One region of the Pseudoalteromonas sp. SG43-1 genome, then DNA from elsewhere that is predicted to be linked to it. Evidence: predicted binding sites of a transcription regulator. Region 1 holds the regulator's gene; the other holds the start of a gene.
What was found. The regulator LexA, encoded in region 1, represses DNA repair genes until DNA is damaged. The targets are predictions, from matches to a motif close to TACTGTATNNNNATACAGTA.

Region 1 (7,676 bases):
CAGTAATTAACCACGTCCATACAAATAATGGCAACTTCATCCATGTCATGCCTGGGGCACGTAAGTTCACTATGGTTACAATCACATTGATTGCGCCCATTATTGAGCTAATTCCCATAATATGTACGGCAAATACAAACAATGCAGTATTATCATTACTGTATGTTGTGGACAGTGGTGCATAAAAAGTCCAACCAAATGCAGGCCCCCCACCAGGCATAAATAACGATGCCAATAGGATTAGAAACGCAAACGGTAAAATCCAAAAGCTCCAGTTATTCATTCTTGGCAATGCCATATCTGGCGCGCCAATCATGAGTGGTATCATCCAGTTAGCAAGGCCTGTAAAGGCGGGCATAACCGCACCAAACACCATAATTAAACCATGCACTGTGGTCATTTGATTAAAAAAGTGAGGGTCGACCAACTGTAAACCTGGTTGAAATAATTCAGCTCTGATCACCATGGCCATTGCGCCACCAATTAAGAACATGGTCAGCGAAAAAATTAAATATAAACTACCTATATCTTTATGATTAGTTGTGTAAAGCCAGCGTTTAAAACCTTTAGCTGGGTGATGAGCATGATGAGCTTCATTGGCGTTAGGTTGTTCTACTATGCTACTCATTAGTTCGCCTCCACTTTGGCATCAAGTGCCGTCTGTATTTGACTCGGTTGAATAACATCACCCGTATCATTACCCCACGCATTACGTTTATAAGTAATAACCGCAGCTAATTGCTTTATAGATAACTGCTTGGCAAAAGCTTGCATTGCCGTACCGGGTCGTCCATGGATAACTACATCAATGTGATCTTTTATATCGCCAAGCACTATCGGGCTGCCTTTAAGTGCAGGAAATACGCCCGGTAACCCCAAGCCAGTAGGTTGATGACATGCAGCACAATTAGCCATATATACTTGTTCGCCTAAAGTCATTAATTCTTCTTTTGGGAGGGTTTTATCAAGTAATGCGGCATCTGCTAATGCTGCTTTTTGTTTAGCCTGCTTTGCATCTGTAAGCCATGTTTTAAAATCAGCCTCAGATTTAGCGACCACCACAACGGGCATAAAGCCATGGTCTTTACCACACAACTCAGCACATTGGCCTCGGTAAGTACCTTCTTCGTTTATGTTCGTCCATGTTTCGTTTATAAAGCCGGGGTTCGCATCTTTTTTAACTGCAAAATCAGGTACCCACCAAGAGTGAATAACATCGTCAGAAGTCATTAAAAATCGTACTTTTTGATTTATTGGCAGTACAAGAGGCTTATCAACCTCAAGTAAGTAGTTAGGATTTTTATCTGCAAGATTCGCGATTTCATCTTGCGGGGTAGATAAAATAGAGTAGAACTCTACATCTTCGCCCATATATTCATAATGCCATTTCCATTGCGAACCCGTAATTTTAATAGTGAGATCAGCTTTGCTGGCATCTTCCATTGCAATTAGGGTTTTAGTGGCTGGTACTGCCATAGCAATTAAAATAACAAACGGAATTGCAGTCCAAAGTATTTCTACTTTAGTGCTTTCGTGAAATTGGGCAGGTACAGCCCCTTTAGATTTACGGTGATGAATAAGTGCCCAAAACATAATTGCGAACACTATCACCCCAATCACACAACATATTATAAATATGGTCATGTGCAGCTGATATACATTATTGCTTATATCGGTTACGCCTTTGCGCATATTGTATTGGCTGTTAGCCAAAACTGGGTGCGAAAAAACACATAATATAAGCCACAAGGTAGAGGTCAGTTTACCCATGTGACGGCTCCTTTGATGCTATTGCGAATGCAAAGCGAAGAGGCATACGGCTTAAACGCCAATTCGTTATTTTTATTTTTTTAGCCAATCTTATTTAATATTGATTGGTTTTGCTGCGCCAACAACGAGTTTGTGTATATTGTGTGTTCTCAAAACTAAAAAGCTGTGAGTTATTATTAGCTCAGCACATTAACAATTAGCTAAAAAACGAACAACAAGCAAGTTTTAGTATAAAAAACAATCAGGTGATATTGAATAATTAAAAAAAATCGGTAATCAACTGGGCAACAGGAAGTTCAAAATATGAGCAAAACAAAGGGGTTTAACGCATTCGGAGGGGGAAAATATAAGTGCAAAAAAGTTTACAGCTTAAATAGTCAGTGGGCTGTTTACGCCCTTTTTTTAGTACAAATTCTAAAACAAAAATGCGTACTAATTAGTACGCATTTATAAAACTGCTTGTTTAAAAGCTATTTTTAAAGTCACATCCAATCAGCGTTTCTTATAACGCCAACGGCTAAGCCTTCAATATTAAAAGACTCATTCTCAAGATCTACTTCAATAGAGTCAAAATCGTCGTTTTCAGCATGAAGTAATACTTTACGACCCGCTTTCTCAAGACGTTTTACAGTTACGTCTTCGTCTAGGCGAGCAACAACAACTTGTCCATTTTCAGCGGTTTGAGTACGATGTACAGCAAGTAAATCACCATCCATAATACCAATATCTTTCATGCTCATACCGTTAACGCGTAGTAAAAAATCTGCAGCCGGTTTAAACATTAATGGATCGATTTTGCAGTGACTTTCAACGTGCTCTTGCGCCAAAATAGGTGAACCAGCAGCAACACGCCCTATAAGCGGTAAACCTAATTGTTCTGGCTCTTCTTCTTCAATTAATTGAATACCACGGCTTGCACCTGGTTTCATTTTAATTGCGCCTTTTTTAGCAAGTGCTTTTAAATGTTCTTCAGCAGCATTGGCACTTTTAAAACCTAATGTTTGCGCTATTTCAGCACGTGTAGGAGGCATACCAGTGTCTTTAATAAAAACTTTAATTAGTTCGAGTATTTGAGCTTGGCGGTTCGTTAATGGTCGCATACAACTGGTTTTCCATACAGTACATTTAACTGTGAGTATATACAGTTAAATAAAAATCGCAAATTTAAATTAAGCCTTAAAATAGCTAAAGTAATTTCACTTGTGTACATTTCAAGGATATAACTAAAGCTAAGTTTATAAATGATTAAAAATGCAAAGGAGACATTATGAGTATTTGGTACCAGCCCATCACCTTAGAGCTGTGCAAGCAGTTAGAGCAAGGCGTTAATGGCCAAGGAACATTAATGAAAACTATGGGGATAGAAGTCACAGAAATTGGCGATGATTATTTGGTTGCCACAATGCCGGCAATTCCTGAGCATCATAACCCGATGGGGATGGTACACGGCGGTGCTAACGTTGTACTTGCCGAAACAGTTGCCAGCTATGCCGCTAACTTTGTTGTCGATTTTACTAAATTTTACTGTGTAGGGCAGGAGATTAGCGCAAGTCATTTAAAAGCATCTCGCAACGGCACTTTAACAGCCACGGCTAGAGCATTTCATATAGGTAAACGTAGTTCAGTATGGGAAATAAAAATTACAAATAGCCGCAATGAGCTGTGCTGCGTATCAAAAATGACCGCAGCAGTCGTAGAGCGAAGATAGTTACTTTTCGATTGGGTAAATGGTAATTTCCATACCCGCACCAATCGCAGATATACGCAATAATGTATCTGCATCTAAGGCTTGATTAAAGCACTTAGGAGAAGTCCCTGATTCAAAACCAATATCAAACGTTCTACGTGAACAGCTTAACCATTGCTTTAGCGCGTTACGCGAACACGATTCAATAAGCTCACATATATGGTTTATGGCTTTATCAGGTGTGCTCACCTCACCTGTAGCTTCAATACGCGCTAGTTGACGGTATTCGTCTTTGTCATAATGTAAAATCGTCGCGACTTTTTTCAAGTCCGCCACTAGCAAACTAATATCTTGCTTTGATTCAAGCTCAAGATCTACATTTAAAAATTGAATTTCCGACATCGTTTCGTATTTATCCTCTAATAATTTCATTGCAAACTTTAACGCAGTTTTACCGTTATACCAAATCAACTATGCTCTATTAACCACTTTATATGGATATTTCGCAGCTTTTAAGTATTTTTTAGCATTTAAAGCTGGCTGGATATAAAACATTCAGCTCAATTAAACAGATAAGTCATGTTAGGAATTTAAGTGTAATCTTTTTTATTTTTAAATGATTACAGTAAGCTATAGTTTAAACTGCGACAAAATGTCGCAGTAACTTATCCCATTGATGTAATAAACTAGCTTCTAAAAATAATAAGACTAAAACATGAATAAAAAAATATTTAAACATGCTCGCAAGTTACATAAATGGTTAGGATATTTATTAGCACTACAAATTTTAGCATGGTTACTAGGTGGTTTAATTATGAGTGCAATCCCTCTTGATAAAGTTCATGGGGAGCATCTTGCAACACGTACTCTTAATAACCCATTTACGCAGGCTGATTATGTTGCCTCCCTTGACGATATTGCCTCTCAGGTGGTTAATCCAACACAAATAATTTTTGAGAACTTCTTAACTACACCACTTATTACTGTCTTTAGTAATAACGAGCAGCAAAGCTTCAATGGAATAACAGGCCGACCATTTGAACCGCCAACTAAAATACAAATTACCGCAAATGCTAAAGCACACTTACTTATTGACGCTCAAGTAACAAGCGCTGTACTACTAAAGCAAGGTATGCGAGAAGTTGGATATAAAACCAATGTTTGGCAGGTACAATTTGACGACACATTTAACACAACACTGTACTTGTCAGAAAATAACGGCAAAGTTGTTACCGTTCGCAGCACGCTATGGCGAATATTCGACTTTTTTTGGATGTTACATATTATGGATTACGATGAGCGAGAGGATTTTAATAATCCACTGCTTATTAGCTTTTCAGCAACCAGTGTACTTTTTTGTTTAAGTGGAATATTACTACTTATACAAAATATACGACTAAAACGATTTATCCGAATTAAAAATAAGAATAAATCAAAGTAGTCATATTGGTTTTTGAGAGCTAGCGCCCACTTATCAAAGAGTAAATAAGCCTAGGGCTTATTTTATTCCAAGTGCTTAAATCGACTCAAATGTCGCTTTAACATTTCGTTTTCGAAAATCAACTCATCACGCTCATCCAGCAATTGTAAAACTAAAGCTATTGCCGACCAATCTAACGAAAAGTCATGTTGGATGCGGGCCGCTTTTTTAACTAAGGTCACTGCAGATACCGTAAATTGCCACTGCGTAACATGATCCCCCTCAATTGGAACCGCAATATTATGCTCAACTAGCTCATATAAAATTGCTTCGCTAATATCACTGCTCAAACATAGCTCTTTGCTAGTAAGTAAATCGTCTTTTTGTGTCACGATAATTTGCATTATGGCTTGCTCCAGTTATTACGGGGATCAAAGTGAGCTTTTTTGGCTAATTCTTCCCACAGTTTTTTACTGGCATCATCAACAGATGTTGGATTAACAATTTTAAGCACAGCAAATAAATTACCTTTAGCTTTTTTACTCATTAATCCCTTACCTTTAATACGCAAGCGTTGACCAGACTGACTATTAGAAGGAATAGTTAATTGGATGTTTCCTGTCAACGTAGGTAAATTTAGCTTTGTACCAAGAGCCGCTTCCCATGGTGCAAGAGGGACAACTATATTTAGGTTATGACCTTCAACATCAAATAATGGGTGAGGCACTAAACTAATTTGTAAATACAAGTCGCCATTTTGCCCATTAGCTGACCCTAATCCGCCTTGCCCTTTTAGTCGAATTCGCTCGCCATTTACTGAGCCTGCAGGAATTTTCACTTTAAGTGATTTTTTAATTTCAGTGACACGGCCACTGCTGTCTCGCTGCGGTAACATAAACTCAACAGGCTTAACGGTATCAACTAAAGTCTCTTCAAGAAAAATTGGGAACTCTATTTCCACATCTTGTCCTTTTTGCGCGCGAGCGGCGTTACTTCTGCTCTGCCCGGAACGATCGAATCCACCAGCTCCGCCAAACATTGAATTAATAAAGTCAGAAAACTCTTGGTCGGTTTGAGGATCGCTTTGCTGATAATTACTTTGCGAAGAGGCATTGTTACCACCATAATGGCCTTGCTGTTGACGAGCACGATTTTGTTGGTGACGACGTAACTCGTCGTATTTAGTGCGTTCTTCTTTGTTATGGATGACTTCGTAAGCTTCTGCTATTTCTTTAAACTTATCTTCTGCTTGAGGCTCTTTGCTTACATCTGGGTGATATTTTCTGGCTAACTTTTTATAAGCAACTTTAACCGCTTTATCATCTGCATCAGGCGATATTCCAAGCACTGCATAATAATCAACAAATTTCATTTGCAATCCAAATCCTCATATTGAGTAAGCTTTAAGCATACTCCTTAACGGGTAACCTTGTGTGGTTAAAATACGATAAATATTGAGAAATAAATGAATAGTGAAAGTAACTTTGAGTAAAAAAATTAATCAGGCACTTTTTATTAATATAAGCGTAGGCCTTAAGTTAACTTTATCTTTTATCTTCAGGGCTTTAAACTGCCTATTCCTGTAGTTCACATTTGTGATGGATATGACTCGATTTATTCTGGCCTTATTGGCTTGTTGTGTGTGCGTTTCGGTATCAGCCGAACAATTTACCCGTTTTTCAACGGCTAAAAGACATTTAATTAAAACCCTACCTGACAACGCCAAAAGCATTTACTGCGGTTGCGACATTAAAAAAGAAGGCAAAAAACTCGTTCCTGACCCGTCTAACTGTGGTTACATTCCTCGAAATACCCTTACCCGCTCAGGTAAAGTAAATGTGCGAGCACTACGCATTGAGTGGGAGCACATTGTTCCGGCGTGGGAATTTGGTCACCAGCTACAATGCTGGCAAGATGGCGGGCGTAAAAACTGCCGTAAAGTAAGTGCTAAATTTAGAAAAATGGAAGCTGATATAAATAACTTAGCGCCAGCTATTGGCGAAATTAATGCCGATCGCTCTAATTATCGTTTTGGTATGCTTAGCGAAAACGCCACACAATATGGTCGTTGCGAAGTAAAAGTAAACTTTAAGCAACGTGTAGTTGAACCGCCTGTTTATGCACGAAAACGTATAGCTGACACCTACGCTTACATGCAAAAAACATACGGTTTAAAAATCTCTGATAAACAGCAAAAGTTATTTAATGCATGGCAAAAGCAAGCATTCGCAGATACAAGTAGTGCGAGCAAGCTCTAAGCTTTAACACTCATTTACATAAATCAAAGTTATAAATGTTGAATAAACGAGCGAGTGTTGTAATATTTTAAACAACTTATTTACAAAAAAGCCCTTAACTATGTTTAAAAATAATAAAACCTCGCTTGCCATTTTCACTGCATTTGCGGGCTTTGCTTTGACCGGTTGTGGCGGCGGCGGTAGCGGTATCGACTCAGCCCCTGTAGTTACAACACCTGTTAGTAGCAGTCCAACATGGACTGCGGGTGTATTTGAACCCTCTAACGATTTAAAAAACTTTTGCGAAACCCCGCGTACGGGTAACGATCCCTTTAATAACAACGAGCCTTACCCAGATCAAGCCGGTTCTGCCCTTTACGAAAAACTCTGGCTTCGCTCTTGGAGCGACGAAACCTACCTTTGGTATGATGAGATTGCCGATAACGATCCTGAAAGCTTTGCCACAGTAGCCGATTATTTTGCCCAATTAAAAACAGAGCAGCTTACCGACTCAGGGGCAAAAAAAGATAACTTTCATTTTTCAGAACCTACTGAAGATTAC
Region 2 (7,676 bases), on a different contig from region 1:
ATCTATATCAGATGCTAAAAAGTCTATTTTAATAATATCAATAAATTGATAAAAGTGGCGCCAAACAGGCTGATGAATATAGTCATCAAGAGCAATAGTGTAACCTTTATCTTTTAGATCTTTCACTATGGCTAATAATCGCTTCCCAGGTTGCACAGTTTCAAGGATTTCTACAACTACAGTATCTTTGCCCAGTAGTGTTGGGTAGCCCTTTGATAGCGTTTCTAGGGTGAAATTTATATAGGCGGGTTTATTGTCGGTTAAATCTTCTAAGCCGAAATTAAACTGACTACCTTCAATTAGTCGTGTAGTTGCCTCGTCACCGTCTATATCGGGAAATACGTTATCAACGCCATCGCGAAATAAAAGTTCATACCCGATGAGCTTTTTATCTCTGTCTAAAATAGGTTGGCGTGCAGCGTAAAAATACATAAACAGTTCCGTAAGAGTAATCTAATTAGTTATTGTAATAATATATGGCAAAAGACTCAAAATAGCATTACGTATATTTGCTAGATTAATAAATTATCATTAAAAATTAAGGTCTTTCTAGTATTTAATTTATTATATTTCACCAATTCGCTTTAAAATTATTCAACATGAGTATTTTTGTATCAGGTGAGGGCAACAAGTTGGAGATTTTATTATCAAGCATGATATAGTCAGCGAGAATGGTTTTTACCCCAATAGTGTCTTAACTATAAAATTTTAAGAGTCATTATTTGGATTAAAGCCTATTATTAATAATTATGCGGAGGCTAATTTGGAAACAGGAATGATTATTTCACTAGCATTATATTTTATTGTAATGTTAGGTATCGGACTATATGCATATAAGCAATCTACTGACGATGTATCTGGTTACATGTTAGGTGGACGAAATCTATCTCCAAGTGTAGCTGCACTGTCTGCAGGTGCATCTGATATGAGTGGCTGGATTTTAATGGGCCTACCTGGTGCGATGTTTGTTACTGGTTTTAGTAGTACATGGATAGCAATTGGCTTGGTGATTGGTGCTTGGTTAAACTATCTGTTAGTTGCACCGAGATTACGTGTTTACACTGAAAAAGCAAATGACTCTATAACCATCCCAGACTACTTTTCAAATCGCTTCAATGATAAATCCAACCTATTACGTGTTGTATCAGCTGTGGTAATTATTGTTTTCTTTACTCTTTATACTTCATCTGGTGTTGTCGCTGGTGGTAAATTGTTTGAAAGCTCATTTGGTTTAACTTATGAAATGGGTTTATACATTACAACGGGCGTAGTTGTTTTATATACCTTGTTTGGTGGTTTTTTAGCTGTAAGCTTAACTGACTTTGTGCAAGGTTGTATTATGTTCATTGCACTTATTCTAGTACCAACGGTTGCATACTCTTTGCTTGAACAACCTTTAGAATCAACTTTACATAGCGTAAATCCAGATATGCTTAACTGGATTGGTGCAGGTTCTGCATTAGGTATTATTTCTGCAATGGCTTGGGGTTTAGGTTATTTTGGCCAACCACATATCATTGTTCGTTTTATGTCGGTACGTAGTGTTAAAGATATGCCTAAAGCACGCCGTATTGGTATGACATGGATGATTGTTGCTGCCATTGGTGCTGTTGGTACTGGTATATTTGGTGCAGCTTATACTTATGAGAACAACATTGTAGTTGAAGACCCTGAAACAATTTTCTTAATTCTTTCTGAGTTGCTGTTCCACCCACTTATTGCTGGCTTTTTACTTGCTGCAATTTTGGCTGCGATTATGAGTACTATCTCATCTCAATTATTGGTTAGTTCAAGTTCATTAACAGAAGATTTCTATAAAACATTCTTACGTAAAGATGCCAGTGATAAAGAGCTAGTTGCTGTTGGCCGTATAAGTGTTGCCGTAGTTGCTATGTTCGCTATTTATTTAGCTTACGACAGAGATAGCTCTATTTTAGACCTAGTAAGTAATGCGTGGGCTGGCTTTGGTGCTGCGTTTGGACCACTTGTATTGTTTAGCCTTTATTGGAAACGCATGAACTTTGCTGGTGCGTTAGCTGGTATGTTAGTAGGCGCATTTACTGTGCTAATTTGGATATATGGACCATTTACTATCAATGGTGAAAGCTTAAGTAGCTTTATGTACGAAATAGTACCGGGCTTTATTTTAGCGAGTATTGCAATTGTTGTTGTTAGCTTAGTAACAAAAGAGCCTGAGCAAAACATCACTGCTTTATTTGATGAAGTAGAAAAAGAGCTTTAATTAGCAATTACTACTTATTTTAAAGTGAGTAGTAATTAATACCAATCCGCAATAATACTTAATCATTTTGCGGGGCTAAACGTGTTGCTACCGGCGTTAAAAAATTCTCATTTAGTACAACTAAATATCGAATTTTTGCCTAGCTATCAACACGTTTTTCCACCCTAAAGAGATCATTTAATTAAGCGAATTAGTATAATAAAAAAGGGAGCAACTTAGTTGCTCCCTTTTTTATTTAGTTTGTCCCGTTCGAGGAGGGAACACTCTATGAATTAACTTACTTTTTTATCGTTGTTATCTTCAATTGATGCAACGTTATCTGACTTTTTACTTTTTGCTGGCGCTTTGGTAACAGCTGGATCTTTGCCACCTTTTAATATGGTCATAAAATCATCTTTGCTTTTCGCTATTTCTAAAGCAAGTGATTCAATTTGTTGCTCACTAAGCGGTACGTCTACCTTTTCTAGCATCAGCTCAAGTGATTCTGCTATATCGAGCATCTTGTCATAAGCATCCGCTTCTTTTTTGGTAGTAAACGTCATACGCTCGACTCCGTTTCGTTCTACAACATATTTAACAACAACAGCCATGATTTCTCCTGCAAAATTGCTTGGCACCGTGGTTTTTAAAAAACCATTAGATTACTGTTTTTATGTACAGTAATGGTTTGTAAGTAAATTTGCAAGCGCGAAGTATTAATTTTTAGGTGTCTTAAATTTGACAAAAAACGGTAACTTTACTTTAGTTAAGCAATCACTTTGTTGTACCAGCTGCATTTTCAGGATTTCGGATCATAGTGATAATGCGTTTAGGTACACTTTAAGTGATGAACTTTACAGTTCCTTATTTATTGATTTCCTGAGCAATACTCAAAATTAAGAAAAGAAGAATAAGGGCAAGTTTAATGAAAACGTTAAAAAATTTACTCATCATAAGTTTATTATGTTTACTACCCGCGACTACCGCGTATGCACAATTATCAGAAGTAACTAAGCAAATGCCTCAAGCTGAGACAATTAGTATAAATAATGCTGATGCAGAGATGCTTGCTAAGTTACCTGGTATAGGTAAGAAAAAAGCGCAGGCAATTGTGGATTATCGTGAAGAAAATGGCGAATTTAAAAGCGTTAGTGATTTATCGCAAGTTAAAGGGATTGGCAAAAAACTTTTAGCTAAATTAGAGGGGAAACTTTCACTTTAATATTTCTAAAAAGTAATCAGGGTGCTAGGCGCCCTGATTAAATTGTTTTAGCGCATCGCTTAAGTGCTTTTTAGCAAAGTTAATTTCAATAGGTGTAGTTAATAGTGGATAGCACAATCCGCCAAGTATCAAAAATGGTATTAATATCCAACCTTTAAATACAGTGAATATTAAAAATAGTGGGCTAAGTAATAGCAACTTTATAATACGCAATAGAACTTTATCAGTTGGCGATAGCTGACTTAATGCAAGCGCAATTACGTCTTGACGCTGGCGTACTTTTAAATGCTTAAGCTGGTCTAATTGGCTTGAAAAAAATGTAAACATATCAAATCGACTTTTTAATTGATAAACGGGCAATAATTATAATAAATAGCGTTAGTGAGAAAATCCCAAATATCACTTCCATCCAAGCAGGCATGCTCATGCCAACAAACTGCCAATCTATATTTCCACAATCCCCGGTAGCTTGAAAAAAGCTAGGTATCCATTCATGTAGTGGCATAAATGATGGGAAATTTGGTTCAAACTCGCAGCTAAATGCAAAAGGGTCTGTGGTGGTCTGCATATCAATATGTTCGCGAGCAATTAAGTATCCCCAAACACTCGATATTCCCCAAATAACATACGCTATCATACGCACAGTTTTACTTTGTGGTTTACTTGAGCCTACAATCCCTGCGCCTAATAACCCCAATACTGCAGTGCGTTGATATATACACATTATGCAAGGCGCTAACCCCATTTTGTATTGAAAGAAAAGAGCGGTAACTTCAAGTAAAAAAACGATAGCTGTAAATAAAAGCCACGGGGTTCGTTGGGTAGGTAATTGTGCAAGCCAGTTCATAAAAATTCCGCGTTTTAATAGGACGTTAGATTATGACGTAGGATAAAGTATGCAGCAACAAAAAGGAAAAAAAAGCTACCGAAGTCGCTTTTTATAAGATGAAATTAATGACTACTCAATTCAGCCTTAGCAAAGGTTAAATGACGTTCTATTATTTTCCCATCGATACATAAGCTCAGTTATATTGCTTACTTATACTAAGGTGATGCATCATCTAAAGAATTTTTTATGGTTGTACTTTTTTGTACTTTTCTTATGGCAAGTGCGGGATAAGTTAATTAAGCTCAGGCGCTGCGTAAATAAAAATATCTCCATAATAACAATGTACCTACAATGAATATTACTCTAGATATTCATGCATTGTAGCTAAATTAGAGAAACCCAAATTTAATTATTTATTAATTTTAAATTTCTACCCATTTGCTTTATTAATATATATTACTTTACTTGTTAGTTGTGCTTCGTCTGGTACAATCAGTCAGTTATTCGTGTAAAACGATGAGTGTTGATTAATTCGAGTGGGAACTGGATGAGAATTTTTAAAGCGAAAAGCCCAGCAGGATTTGCTGAAGAATATATAGTTGAGTCCATTTGGAACGGCGATTTCCCTCCAGGTTCAATTTTACCTGCCGAGCGAGAACTTTCAGAGTTAATTGGTGTTACAAGAACAACCTTGAGAGAAGTACTACAGCGTTTAGCGCGTGATGGTTGGCTAACAATTCAGCATGGTAAACCTACAAAAGTAAATAACTTTTGGGAAACGTCTGGCTTAAACATTCTTGAAACATTAGCGCGCTTAGATGAAGACAAGATGCCAGAGCTGACAGATCAGCTTTTATCTGCACGTACTAATATTAGTGCTATTTATACACGTGCTGCAATTAAGTTAAATCCTGAACGCGTAATTGAAATTTTATCACAAAGCCATGAGCTAGAAGACACCGCTCAAGCATTTGCCGACTATGATTATAAAGTGCATCACGAATTAGCCGTTGCGGGTAATAACCGTATTTATGTATTAATACTTAATGGTTTTAGAGGCTTTTATTCAAAGATTGGTTGTCATTACTTCTCTGATGCCGGAACTCGTGAACTTGCTCGTCAGTTTTATAAAGATTTAACCATTTTGGCAGAAAATAAAGAGCATGATGGTGCTATTTCGATGATGCGTAAATACGGTCATCAAACAGGTGAGATTTGGCAAAAAATCCGTGGTGATATGCCCTCAGATATAATGGACTAAGTCTAAGCGAGAAACCTGCATTTGCAGGTTTTTTTATATCTATAAAATTTAGCGCCACCGTATATGAAATTCTAAAAAGTTTAATGTATAAACCACTTCGATATTTTTAAAATTTCTACTTAGTTACAACGCAACTTACCCTTTAAAATAGACCTATTATTTAAGCATATTAGTGCAAGTTGCAAGTGTTCGTTATTTTCGATTGCTCACATCGTTAAATGCGATTGTTCTTTTGCAGTGAATAACTTTAGAATGCCAATTAATTATATGTATGCGCTATTGGTTTTTAATTTTTAGCGCCCATATAAGTACCAGCATTGCGAAAGCAATTGAAAACAAACTCAAAATATTTGGAGAATAAAATGGGTGTATTAGTAGGCCGCCAGGCACCAGACTTTACCGCTGCAGCTGTTCTTGGTAACGGTGAAATTGTAGATAGCTATAACCTTCATGAAACAATTAAAGGTAAAAAAGCAGTTATCTTCTTTTACCCACTAGATTTCACGTTTGTATGTCCTTCTGAACTTATTGCATTTGATAAGCGTTTTGAAGAGTTTCAAAAGCGTGGCGTAGAAGTAATTGGTGTTTCTATCGATTCACAATTCTCACATAACGCATGGCGTAACACTGCTGTTGCAGACGGCGGTATTGGTAAAGTTCAATACGCACTAGTTGCAGACGTTAAACACGAAATTTGTAAAGCATATGACGTTGAGCATCCAGAAGCGGGTGTTGCGTTCCGTGGTTCTTTCTTAATTGATGAAGAAGGTAACGTACGTCACCAAGTAGTGAACGATTTACCACTAGGTCGTAACATCGACGAAATGCTTCGCATGGTTGATGCGCTAGCGTTCCACACTGAGCACGGTGAAGTATGTCCTGCTGGTTGGACTGAAGGTAAAAAAGGTATGGACGCAAGCCCTGAAGGCGTTGCTAAGTTCTTATCTGAAAACGAAGGCGAGCTATAATTTAGCCCTTAGTTTTAAATAAAAAAACCGCCAATTGGCGGTTTTTTTATTTGTAGCGTTAGCTCACTTTAAAATAAGCTCGCAAAGTTAAAACGAGAAACTAACTTTAGTGTAGAAGTATCGGCCTCTAGGGTTGTGTACACCTGAGGCATAACCGTATAGATCAGCGTCGCCATCACCAATTGCAAATGGTGGCTCTTCATCAAATAAGTTATTTACACCTAGCGATACTTTAGTTGAGTCAGTAACACGATAAGATGTTTGTAAGTCTACCAATGTTTGCGAATCAATCATACGTGATGTATTGCTATCAAAGTCTAAATTACCGTCAAAATCAATATCAGGGGTATCTTCAAACTCACCTACATAACTGATGTTTACGTTTGTATTAAACTCGCCAATTTCCCAGTTTGTAGAGAAAATCCAGCGGTGCTCTGGATAGCCATACTCACCGGTGTAATCGCGGCCATCTTTTTCAAATTTATTTTGGTATGCCCATTCTAAATTAAATTTCAATAAACCTAAGTCATCAAGTGAGTGATTGTAGTTAGCTGAAACATCAACTCCAGATACTTCTTGCGAAGAAACGTTTTCAAATGTGCTGTAAATTTTTTGAATTGTTCCTAAGCTATCGCCACCTGTAGGTGTTAAGCGCACACATACAGTACTATCTTGGTTATTACACTCAGAGTTATAAATTGGACCAAACTCTTGCTCATCAATTTTGTTATCTTGAGTGATGCTCCACACATCGACACTTAAACCAAACTCAGCAGAAGGCGCCCAAATAAAGCCGACATTCCATGATTCTGATTCTTCAGCTTCAAGGTCAGGGTTACCAGCAAATTCAATGTTGTAATCAAGTGCATCACAATCAAGGCCCGTTGCTTCACATCGGTATGTATCTACAAAGAATTGGCTTTCTTGAGATGGACCTAAACCAACTTGTGCCAAAGAAGGCGCTCTAAAGCCTTGTGCCCAAGAGCCACGCACTGTGATTTCATCAGTAGGCGCCCAGCGAAGAGCTACTTTAGGGTTTGTTGTTGTACCGAAGTCACTGTAGTCATCGTAACGGCCAGCAAGTTGTAGCTCTAAATTATCAGCAAGAGGGATAGAAAACTCGACATAGGCTGCGTATTGTTCACGATCTGCAGATGCAGATACAGACTCTGTGC

Region 2: a site for LexA is predicted at 2,885-2,904, ahead of H5159_RS07505 (YebG family protein). Genes of this name have one in related genera too.

The regions. Positions count from the first base shown of each region.
Region 1 is NZ_JACJFD010000020.1:9,747-17,422, reverse strand. Features, by position in the region: gene ctaD (cytochrome c oxidase subunit I) at 1-628, opposite strand, end outside; gene coxB (cytochrome c oxidase subunit II) at 628-1,770, opposite strand; gene lexA (transcriptional repressor LexA) at 2,253-2,870, opposite strand; gene H5159_RS13925 (PaaI family thioesterase) at 3,038-3,478, shown strand; gene H5159_RS13920 (hypothetical protein) at 3,479-3,859, opposite strand; gene H5159_RS13915 (hypothetical protein) at 4,173-4,898, shown strand; gene H5159_RS13910 (chaperone modulator CbpM) at 4,961-5,281, opposite strand; gene H5159_RS13905 (DnaJ C-terminal domain-containing protein) at 5,281-6,249, opposite strand; gene H5159_RS13900 (endonuclease) at 6,482-7,135, shown strand; gene H5159_RS13895 (S41 family peptidase) at 7,236-7,676, shown strand, end outside.
Region 2 is NZ_JACJFD010000007.1:73,163-80,838, forward strand. Features, by position in the region: gene H5159_RS07495 (EAL and HDOD domain-containing protein) at 1-432, opposite strand, end outside; gene putP (sodium/proline symporter PutP) at 764-2,242, shown strand; gene H5159_RS07505 (YebG family protein) at 2,515-2,832, opposite strand; gene H5159_RS07510 (helix-hairpin-helix domain-containing protein) at 3,147-3,443, shown strand; gene H5159_RS07515 (DUF6170 family protein) at 3,468-3,770, opposite strand; gene dsbB (disulfide bond formation protein DsbB) at 3,772-4,290, opposite strand; gene fadR (fatty acid metabolism transcriptional regulator FadR) at 4,820-5,533, shown strand; gene H5159_RS07530 (peroxiredoxin) at 5,896-6,501, shown strand; gene H5159_RS07535 (TonB-dependent receptor) at 6,589-7,676, opposite strand, start outside.